3 regions of the Cytobacillus sp. QJM3NY_8 genome follow, and region 1 is predicted to be linked to each of the others. Evidence: a T-box and tRNA genes for the amino acid it is inferred to sense, from the RefSeq annotation. Region 1 holds a T-box; the other regions hold tRNA genes.
What was found. A T-box is a leader RNA that pairs with one kind of tRNA and senses whether it is charged. The one in region 1 lies ahead of thrS (threonine--tRNA ligase), so its partner is inferred to be a tRNA-Thr.
Positions count from the first base shown of each region.

Region 2: it encodes a tRNA-Thr, which carries the amino acid that the T-box ahead of thrS (threonine--tRNA ligase) is inferred to sense. The anticodon was not compared.
Region 3: it encodes a tRNA-Thr, which carries the amino acid that the T-box ahead of thrS (threonine--tRNA ligase) is inferred to sense. The anticodon was not compared.

Region 1 covers NZ_CM149681.1:625,764-629,014, forward strand. The annotation lists gene AC0VZ9_RS03365 (SRPBCC family protein) at 13-501, opposite strand; gene thrS (threonine--tRNA ligase) at 655-1,854, opposite strand; T-box leader at 1,907-2,139, opposite strand; T-box leader at 2,180-2,413, opposite strand; T-box leader at 2,454-2,688, opposite strand; gene AC0VZ9_RS03375 (YhgE/Pip domain-containing protein) at 2,756-3,251, opposite strand, start outside.
Region 2 covers NZ_CM149681.1:1,200,326-1,203,576, forward strand. The annotation lists rRNA gene AC0VZ9_RS06330 (23S ribosomal RNA) at 1-414, shown strand, start outside; rRNA gene rrf (5S ribosomal RNA) at 601-717, shown strand; tRNA gene AC0VZ9_RS06340 (tRNA-Asn) at 738-812, shown strand; tRNA gene AC0VZ9_RS06345 (tRNA-Ser) at 816-906, shown strand; tRNA gene AC0VZ9_RS06350 (tRNA-Glu) at 923-997, shown strand; tRNA gene AC0VZ9_RS06355 (tRNA-Val) at 1,002-1,077, shown strand; tRNA gene AC0VZ9_RS06360 (tRNA-Met) at 1,087-1,160, shown strand; tRNA gene AC0VZ9_RS06365 (tRNA-Asp) at 1,164-1,240, shown strand; tRNA gene AC0VZ9_RS06370 (tRNA-Phe) at 1,264-1,336, shown strand; tRNA gene AC0VZ9_RS06375 (tRNA-Thr) at 1,355-1,430, shown strand; tRNA gene AC0VZ9_RS06380 (tRNA-Tyr) at 1,448-1,531, shown strand; tRNA gene AC0VZ9_RS06385 (tRNA-Trp) at 1,539-1,612, shown strand; tRNA gene AC0VZ9_RS06390 (tRNA-His) at 1,624-1,699, shown strand; tRNA gene AC0VZ9_RS06395 (tRNA-Gln) at 1,758-1,832, shown strand; tRNA gene AC0VZ9_RS06400 (tRNA-Gly) at 1,837-1,911, shown strand; tRNA gene AC0VZ9_RS06405 (tRNA-Cys) at 1,930-2,003, shown strand; tRNA gene AC0VZ9_RS06410 (tRNA-Leu) at 2,032-2,120, shown strand; tRNA gene AC0VZ9_RS06415 (tRNA-Leu) at 2,144-2,225, shown strand; gene AC0VZ9_RS06420 (nuclease-related domain-containing protein) at 2,949-3,251, opposite strand, start outside.
Region 3 covers NZ_CM149681.1:176,069-179,319, reverse strand. The annotation lists gene rocF (arginase) at 1-863, opposite strand, end outside; tRNA gene AC0VZ9_RS01005 (tRNA-Ala) at 1,079-1,154, opposite strand; tRNA gene AC0VZ9_RS01000 (tRNA-Gly) at 1,162-1,236, opposite strand; tRNA gene AC0VZ9_RS00995 (tRNA-Lys) at 1,305-1,377, opposite strand; tRNA gene AC0VZ9_RS00990 (tRNA-Gln) at 1,532-1,606, opposite strand; tRNA gene AC0VZ9_RS00985 (tRNA-Tyr) at 1,672-1,755, opposite strand; tRNA gene AC0VZ9_RS00980 (tRNA-Thr) at 1,772-1,847, opposite strand; tRNA gene AC0VZ9_RS00975 (tRNA-Val) at 1,853-1,928, opposite strand; tRNA gene AC0VZ9_RS00970 (tRNA-Glu) at 1,933-2,007, opposite strand; tRNA gene AC0VZ9_RS00965 (tRNA-Thr) at 2,035-2,107, opposite strand; tRNA gene AC0VZ9_RS00960 (tRNA-Asn) at 2,143-2,217, opposite strand; rRNA gene rrf (5S ribosomal RNA) at 2,237-2,353, opposite strand; rRNA gene AC0VZ9_RS00950 (23S ribosomal RNA) at 2,606-3,251, opposite strand, start outside.

The sequences.
Region 1 (3,251 bases):
AGGTATTTGCTTTCAAGGCTGGCAGCAGAGGTTTCCTTCGCCCTTTTCAAGAGCTGATTTTAAACTGTCCAGTACACCTGACCAGGCCATTTGATGCCAGTTTATCGCTTCAATCCAATCTTCATGATTCTTAAATCCTCTATGTTCAACAATCACCTTTGCTGAATTTTCATGGATTGCCTGGAAACTTACATGAACAGTTGTTAATTCATCCTCATTATTCATTAAATCCTCAAATTGGTCTGGGCCTTTCCATGTGAACTCAAGCTCATTTTCAGTAATAAGCTTAGTAATTTTACATCCCTTCGTATTCATGCCCGTACTATTTCCGGGAATAAAATAAAGCTCATAAGCTCCGCCTTCCTTAGCTTCTACTTTCACTTCAGGTGCAAACCATTCAGATACCCTATCAGAGATTGTCCAAGCGAGCCATACCAGATTGAGTGGTGAATTGATTGTTGTCTCATTAATAATGGCTTTCTCAATTGCAGTGGTTTTCAAAATAATCCTCCCCCAAGTGTAAAATTATTACATTTAAATAATAACATTATTTTGAAGATTAAGATATTGTTAAATGGAGAAAATTCGGAGAGATAGATTATTTGTAAAAGAGGAAAGCCCAAAAGGAATAAATTCCTTCTGAGCTTGAAAGATTTATCTGCCGCCGTTTGTTTCATTAATAAACCGCTCAATTACTTCCTCAATGCTCATCACACCGATATTTCCCTCTTTACGTTTTCTCAGTGACAGGGATTGCTGGTCCATTTCTTTATCACCAATCACCAGCATGTAGGGAACTTTCTGTTTTGCGGCTTCCCTGATCTTGAGTCCCATTTTCTCTGTTCTAAAGTCGGCTTCAGCACGGATGCCTGCTTCTTCCAATTGTGATTTCACATAGTCTGCATATTCAGCATGCGAGTCAGAGATTGGAATGATCTTTGCTTGAACGGGTGACAGCCACAGTGGGAAATCGCCTGCAAAATGTTCAATTAGAATAGCCATGAAACGTTCAACTGAACCAAAAATTGCCCTGTGAATCATAATGGGAAGGTGAAGTTTGTTATCTTCACCAACATATGCACAATTAAACTTTTGCGGCATTTGAAAATCCAGCTGGATAGTACCGCATTGCCAGCTTCTGCCGAGCGAATCCAATATATGAAAGTCAATTTTCGGCCCGTAAAACGCCCCATCACCAGGATTAATCTGATAGTTTACTCCTTTGTTTTTCAAAACAGATTCCAAAGCTCCTTCAGCACGTTCCCACATTTCTTGTGATCCCATGTATTCCTCCGGGCGTGTTGAAAGTTCAACTTTATAGTCAAAACCGAAATGGGAGTAGAACTCATCAATTAGGACAAGTATTTTATCAATCTCGGCCTCAATCTGATCAGCCATCACAAATAAATGGGCGTCATCTTGAGTGAACGACCGGACTCTTAACAGTCCATTCAAAGAACCCGAGAGTTCGTGTCTGTGGACTAATCCCAGCTCCGCATAGCGGAGAGGCAATTCCCGGTAGCTTCTCCGTTTGCTATTGAAAACCAATATCGCACCCGGGCAGTTCATGGGCTTTATCGCATAATTTTGCTCATCCACATTTGAGAAATACATATTTTCATGATAATGATTCCAATGGCCGGATTGTTCCCAAAGTTCCTGTTTCATCATAATCGGTGTCTTAATTTCCTGATAGCCTGCCCGCTGGTGTTTTCGTCTCCAATAACTTTCAAGTTCATTTCGCATCACCATTCCATTTGGCAGGAAAAAAGGCATTCCTGGGGCTTCCTCCATGGATGTGAAAAGCTCCAGCTCTTGACCTAACTTTCTATGATTTATTTTTTCTGCTTCCATTTCAATTCCTCCTGATTTTTAGTTATAAAAAAAAGACCACACTCCTCCCAAACATAGGGACGAGTGTGGTCGTGGTGCCACCCTAATTCCATAAAGCAATCGAAAGACTGTTTTATGCTCAAAAAGATAACGGATTCCCCGATTATGGATACTCTGATATAGATCATTTCCCCATAATAGCTCCAAGGCGGTAAATCATTCCCTTTTCTTCAGGGCTTGCAGCCGGTGACCCTGATCTCTGGAAAGAAAATAAAGAATGATTCATGTCCTTATCAACGCTAATTATATAGTTTTAATTAAAATAAAAAGCCGCACTCATCCCAGCAAAAGGGACGAGTGCGGCCGTGGTTCCACCCTAATTCCATAAAGCATGCCGAAAGACTGCTTTATGCTCAAAAAGATAACGGATTCCCCGATTATGGATACTCTGATATAGATCATTTCCCCATAATAGCTCCAAGGCGGTAAATCATTCCCTTTTCTTCAGGGCTTGCAGCCGGTGACCCTGATCTCTGGAAAGAAAATAAAGAATGATTCATGTCCTTATCAACGCTAATTATATAGTTTTAATTAAAATAAAAAGCCGCACTCATCCCAGCAAAAGGGACGAGTGCGGCCGTGGTTCCACCCTAATTCCATAAAGCATGCCGAAAGACTGCTTTATGCTCAAAAAGATAACGGATTCCCCGATTATGGATACTCTGGTATAGATCAATTCCCCATAATAGCTCCAAGGCGGTAAATCATTCCCTTTTCTTCAGGGCTTGCAGCCAAATGGCCCTGATCTCTGGAAAGAAAACAAAGAAAGATTCGTATCCTTATCATAGCTCATATTTATATTTTTACTGATTTTATTACACATTTTGGAAAAGGTCAAGAGGGTTAATAAAACTTTTAAATCCTAATGAAACAACCCCGATTCCTTTGATTTTTTCATTAGCGCTTTTGTTTTTCTGCTTAATGGCTCTTTCAGGAAGGTTCCAATTAATAGTGCAATGAAACCGAATAGCGTCAGGACCAGAAGGTCTCTGTAAACTCTTTCCCAAACAATGCCTCCAACAGCTTCTCTCATTAAATCAATGGCATAAGAGAAGGGCAGGAAGGGGTGGATGGTTTGGAAAAATTCAGGAAGCAAGGCGGTCGGATAGGTTCCGCCAGCACCTGCAATCTGAAGCACCAGCAAGACAATCGCCATGGCTTTTCCTACATCGCCAAATACAGATACTAATGTATAAACAATTAATATAAACACTAAACTGCTTATCAGTCCAAACAGGATAAACCATACTGGTTCAGCTGCATCCACTCCGAGAATTAAGATATTCCCTATTGTCACTACGAGGGTCTGTGCAAATCCAATGCTTAGGAAGGTCAGTAGTTTGCCGAAATAGATTTGT
Region 2 (3,251 bases), 570 kb from region 1:
GAGGTTTGGCACCTCGATGTCGGCTCATCGCATCCTGGGGCTGTAGTCGGTCCCAAGGGTTGGGCTGTTCGCCCATTAAAGCGGTACGCGAGCTGGGTTCAGAACGTCGTGAGACAGTTCGGTCCCTATCCGTCGTGGGCGCAGGAAATTTGAGAGGAGCTGTCCTTAGTACGAGAGGACCGGGATGGACGCACCGCTGGTGTACCAGTTGTCTTGCCAAAGGCATCGCTGGGTAGCTATGTGCGGAAGGGATAAGTGCTGAAAGCATCTAAGCATGAAGCCCCCCTCGAGATGAGATTTCCCATAGCGTCAAGCTAGTAAGATCCCTGAAAGATGATCAGGTTGATAGGTCAGAGGTGGAAGCGTGGCGACATGTGGAGCTGACTGATACTAATCGATCGAGGACTTAACCAAAACGAAAAGCGGAGGCGACTGTTCAACTTCGAGAGAAGTTAGGAGCCGAAGCTAGACAAGTTATTGGTGAATACTCGGCAAATTCTTCTTCATACATTATCTAGTTTTGAGGGAACGAAAAATAGTAAATTTCCTCTTGAAAAATGATAAAAAGACGGTATAATAATACTTGTCTTTGAAAAATAGTCTGGTGGCGATAGCGAGAAGGTCACACCCGTTCCCATACCGAACACGGAAGTTAAGCTTCTCAGCGCCAATGGTAGTTAGGGGCTGTCCCCTTGTGAGAGTAGGACGCTGCCGGGCTGTTTTACAAATATCACTATTCCGCAGTAGCTCAGTGGTAGAGCATTCGGCTGTTAACCGAACGGTCGTAGGTTCGAATCCTACCTGCGGAGCCAAATGGAGAGCTGTCCGAGTGGCCGAAGGAGCACGATTGGAAATCGTGTATACGCTAACCGCGTATCAAGGGTTCAAATCCCTTGCTCTCCGCCATTATTAATTCTATATTGGCCCCTTGGTCAAGCGGTTAAGACACCGCCCTTTCACGGCGGTAACACGGGTTCGAATCCCGTAGGGGTCACCATAATGGAGGATTAGCTCAGCTGGGAGAGCATCTGCCTTACAAGCAGAGGGTCGGCGGTTCGATCCCGTCATCCTCCACCATATTATTGTCGCGGGGTGGAGCAGTCCGGTAGCTCGTCGGGCTCATAACCCGAAGGTCGCAGGTTCAAATCCTGCCCCCGCAATTTGGTCCGGTAGTTCAGTTGGTTAGAATGCCTGCCTGTCACGCAGGAGGTCGCGGGTTCGAGTCCCGTCCGGACCGCCATTTTTACAATATTAATAATATTTGGCTCAGTAGCTCAGTCGGTAGAGCAAAGGACTGAAAATCCTTGTGTCGGCGGTTCGATTCCGTCCTGAGCCACCTTTACTGAATTGATTTGCCGGTGTAGCTCAATTGGTAGAGCAACTGACTTGTAATCAGTAGGTTGGGGGTTCAAGTCCTCTCGCCGGCACCATTTTTTTATGTTAATATGGAGGGGTAGCGAAGTGGCTAAACGCGGCGGACTGTAAATCCGCTCCTTCGGGTTCGGCAGTTCGAATCTGCCCCCCTCCACCATTTATATAGGGGTATAGTTTAATGGTAAAACGAAGGTCTCCAAAACCTTTGATGTGGGTTCGATTCCTACTACCCCTGCCAATTTTATAATGGCGGCTGTGGCGAAGTGGTTAACGCATCGGATTGTGGCTCCGACACTCGTGGGTTCGATTCCCATCAGTCGCCCCATAATTTTAAAGTAACAGTACGAGTATAACTCTCATATAAATGTAATATGAACGATCAATGGGCTATAGCCAAGCGGTAAGGCACCGGACTTTGACTCCGTCACTCGCAGGTTCGAATCCTGCTAGCCCAGCCATTTTGCGGAAGTAGTTCAGTGGTAGAACATCACCTTGCCAAGGTGGGGGTCGCGGGTTCGAATCCCGTCTTCCGCTCCAGAATAAACTTCAATTTATGGCGGCATAGCCAAGTGGTAAGGCAGAGGTCTGCAAAACCTTTACCACCGGTTCGAATCCGGTTGCCGCCTCCATAATCTAAATCTTGATTCGCTGATATACGCCGGGGTGGCGGAACTGGCAGACGCACAGGACTTAAAATCCTGCGGTAGGTGACTACCGTACCGGTTCGATTCCGGTCCTCGGCACCACAAGATTTACTACATTTTAATATGCCGGTGTGGCGGAATTGGCAGACGCGCACGACTCAAAATCGTGTTCCTTCTGGAGTGTCGGTTCGACCCCGACCACCGGTATCTAAAAAAAGGTTTCCCTATTGGGAAACCTTTTTTTGTTGTTTAATTAATATCTGTGCGAATTTTAAAGCTGAAAGCAAATATCAATGCAGCCCTTCTGCTGATTGTGATGCAAGTTGTTTCAATGCAGGGTTCCGAACGATTCAGAGGGTGGTTTCGAAATGGGGTTCTGTACTGTTCGGAAGTAATTCAAAAGGACATAATTATTGACTTAGCAGGAGGAAAAAAAACGATGTGTCCTAATGTTGTGAATTGAGCGGAACTAATAACTGAAGAGGCGAAAAAGAATCTCTAAATTTCGAAGATGTTATGTGAACGGAACTTATGCACCAAAATAGAGCCAGAAAGATTCGATGACTTTATGTGAACGGAACTAATGAAGCAGAATAGTGCCGTTCAGTTTCAAAGATGTCATGTGAATGGTACTAATGCAAGAGAATAGTGCCGTTCAGTTTCAAAGATGTCACGTGAATGGAACTAATGCAAGTGAATAGTGCCGTTCAGTTTCATGATGTCAAGTGAGCAGAACTAATGCAGCAGAATAAAGCCATTAAGGTTCGATAACCTCAGTGAATGGAACTAATAATTCTGAATAGAGCCCTTCAGTATCGATAGTGTGATCTAAAAGAATCTAATGATGTTTGCTTATTCATGAATCGTGTGAGGATAGCCGAAGGGGACATGCCATACTGTTAAAAATAAACTACTCAACATAATTGTGTTTTATTCAAAGTAAGAAGTCTTGCCATGAATGATATGATTAAAGTTGTTTGATAGGATTTTCCGGATTTTTTTCTTTGAAATAATATCAGAACACCATTCATGCACAATATTGGTTGTTAGCATCATATCGGGAAACATAACTCTAAACTCTTTAACACTTCTAACGATTGCCAATTCGACATCTTCTTTGTATCCGCAATTCTTACATACTAAAGCAGCTCTGTGCAATCGATCCATAAAGTGCTGGCAAGAAGCACACTTAACCCCCTTCTCCAATCCCTCAAATGTATACTCAAATCGCCT
Region 3 (3,251 bases), 450 kb from region 1:
GCCACAGTAGCTGTTTTGTTTTTGTCATCCAGGATTGGGTTAACCTCTACAAACTCAGCCGATGTAATGATCTGCGATTCTGCAAGCATCTCCATGGCCAAGTGGCTTTCACGGTAGCTGATGCCTCCAATAACCGGAGTTCCAACACCAGGGGCATCATGCGGATCCAGCCCATCTAAATCCAGAGACAGATGAACACCATCTGTATTTCTTTCTTTTAAATATGTAATAGACTCCTCCATAACCTTTGTCATCCCAAGCCGGTCAATTTCGTGCATGGTGTATACTTTAATGCCTTTTTCCTTAATAAGCTCCCGCTCTCCTTCATCCAAAGATCTTGCCCCAATAATGACAATATTCTCTGGCTTAACCTTTGGAGCATATCCCCCTACATTGGTTAAAAGCGGGTGGCCAATTCCCAGGCTTACCGCAAGAGGCATGCCATGTATGTTCCCTGAAGGTGATGTTTCAGCTGTATTTAAATCCCCGTGGGCATCATACCAGATTACCCCAAGATTTTTGTAGTGCTTCGAAACACCGGCCAATGTTCCAATTGCGATGCTGTGATCCCCGCCCAGTACTAATGGAAAAGAACCACTTTCTATTGCTTTATCAACTTCTTCGCCCAGTTTTTCTGTTTTTTCAGCAATAAGGTCCAAGTTTCTAAGATTTGATTTTGGATCGATTTGAACTTCCGGACGGCCGATGGCAATATCGCCCTGGTCATGGATTTCTTCGAATAAACACTTTAATCGCTCATTCACACCGGCATATCGGATCGCACTTGGCCCCATGTCCACACCGCGTCTCATCTGGCCAAGATCCATTGGCATTCCAATTATCGATAATTTCTGTCTTTTCATAGTAAAGTCCTCCCTTTCCCTTCATACTCATATTTTAACCGCTTTCAAACACATGACTCAACTCGACAAAATCGTGTATATATATGCGGCTGCCGGAAAAAGAAGCTTCTAAAAATACCATAGTAACTTTCTAAGTTTTGCCACTTATTGTTTTGTGAAATAAAATAAAAAATCCCTAAACCATGCTGGTTTAAGGAATGTCGTATTATGTATGATGGTGGAGCCTAGCGGGATCGAACCGCTGACCTCCTGCGTGCAAAGCAGGCGCTCTCCCAGCTGAGCTAAGGCCCCATTTATTTGGAGCGGAAGACGGGATTCGAACCCGCGACCCCCACCTTGGCAAGGTGATGTTCTACCACTGAACTACTTCCGCAAACATATTTATATTCACAAGTAAGACCTTCAGGACTCGATTCCCAAGGTCTGTGTTTTTCTATAAAGTGAGCCATGAAGGACTCGAACCTTCGACCCTCTGATTAAAAGTCAGATGCTCTACCGACTGAGCTAATGGCTCGAAATATAATTCTGATGCCTAAACTTCATTTGCAGATGTGCTTCAAAGCCCTGCGGTCTTTGTCGCAGATTTTAAAAGCTTGCCATTCAGGATGTAACGCTTCGATGCTGCAATCTTTTAAAATCCTCTACCGACTGAGCTAATGGCTCAAAAATGGCTGGGCTAGCAGGATTCGAACCTGCGAGTGACGGAGTCAAAGTCCGGTGCCTTACCGCTTGGCTATAGCCCAATAATTACAAAATAAAAAGGACATTCATAGCTTGTCCAGTTTTTTGTGTTTTTATTAAAAATAAATGGTGGAGGGGGGCAGATTCGAACTGCCGAACCCGAAGGAGCGGATTTACAGTCCGCCGCGTTTAGCCACTTCGCTACCCCTCCATCTATAAAAAAAAGATGGTGCCGGCGAGAGGACTTGAACCCCCAACCTACTGATTACAAGTCAGTTGCTCTACCAATTGAGCTACACCGGCAAATATGGTGGAGGATGACGGGATCGAACCGCCGACCCTCTGCTTGTAAGGCAGATGCTCTCCCAGCTGAGCTAATCCTCCATTATGGTGACCCCTACGGGATTCGAACCCGTGTTACCGCCGTGAAAGGGCGGTGTCTTAACCGCTTGACCAAGGGGCCTAGTACTCTAGTTGTCTACATTAAAAGAGCTTCCAACCGGGCTCGAACCGGTGACCTCTTCCTTACCATGGAAGTGCTCTACCTGCTGAGCTATGGAAGCAACAGCTCATAATTCCCAAAAGGGCTTTATGGAAATGGCTCCGCAGGCAGGATTCGAACCTGCGACCGTTCGGTTAACAGCCGAATGCTCTACCACTGAGCTACTGCGGAAAAGTGGTATTTGTAAACAGCCCGGCAGCGTCCTACTCTCACAAGGGGACAGCCCCTAACTACCATCGGCGCTGAGAAGCTTAACTTCCGTGTTCGGTATGGGAACGGGTGTGACCTTCTCGCCATCGCCACCAGACTATTTTCAAAAGACAAGTATGATTATACTTTCTTTTAATGTTTTTTTCAAGAGGAAATTTCATTTTTTCGTTCCCTCAAAACTAGATAATGTATGAAGAAGCATTTGCCGAGTATTCACCAATGACTTGTCTAGCTTCGGCTCCTAACCTCTCGGCCGTTTCGATCCGTCCCTCCAAATCCCAAAACCAGGATTTGAATGGCCGGCTCTCCAACGTCTCTCAAAGTTGAACAGTCGCCTCCGCTTTTCGTTTTGGTTAAGCCCTCGATCGATTAGTATCAGTCAGCTCCACATGTCGCCACGCTTCCACCTCTGACCTATCAACCTGATCATCTTTCAGGGATCTTACTAGCTTGACGCTATGGGAAATCTCATCTCGAGGGGGGCTTCATGCTTAGATGCTTTCAGCACTTATCCCTTCCGCACATAGCTACCCAGCGATGCCTTTGGCAAGACAACTGGTACACCAGCGGTGCGTCCATCCCGGTCCTCTCGTACTAAGGACAGCTCCTCTCAAATTTCCTGCGCCCACGACGGATAGGGACCGAACTGTCTCACGACGTTCTGAACCCAGCTCGCGTACCGCTTTAATGGGCGAACAGCCCAACCCTTGGGACCGACTACAGCCCCAGGATGCGATGAGCCGACATCGAGGTGCCAAACCTCCCCGTCGATGTGGACTCTTGGGGGAGATAAGCCTGTTATCCCCGGGGTAGCTTTTATCCGTTGAGCGATGGCCCTTCCATGCGGAACCACCGGATCACTAAGCCCGACTTTCGTCCCTGCTCGACTTGTAGGTCTCGCAGTCAAGCTCCCTTGTGCCTTTACACTCTGCGAATGATTTCCAACCATTCTGAGGGAACCTTTGGGCGCCTCCGTTACTTTTTAGGAGGCGACC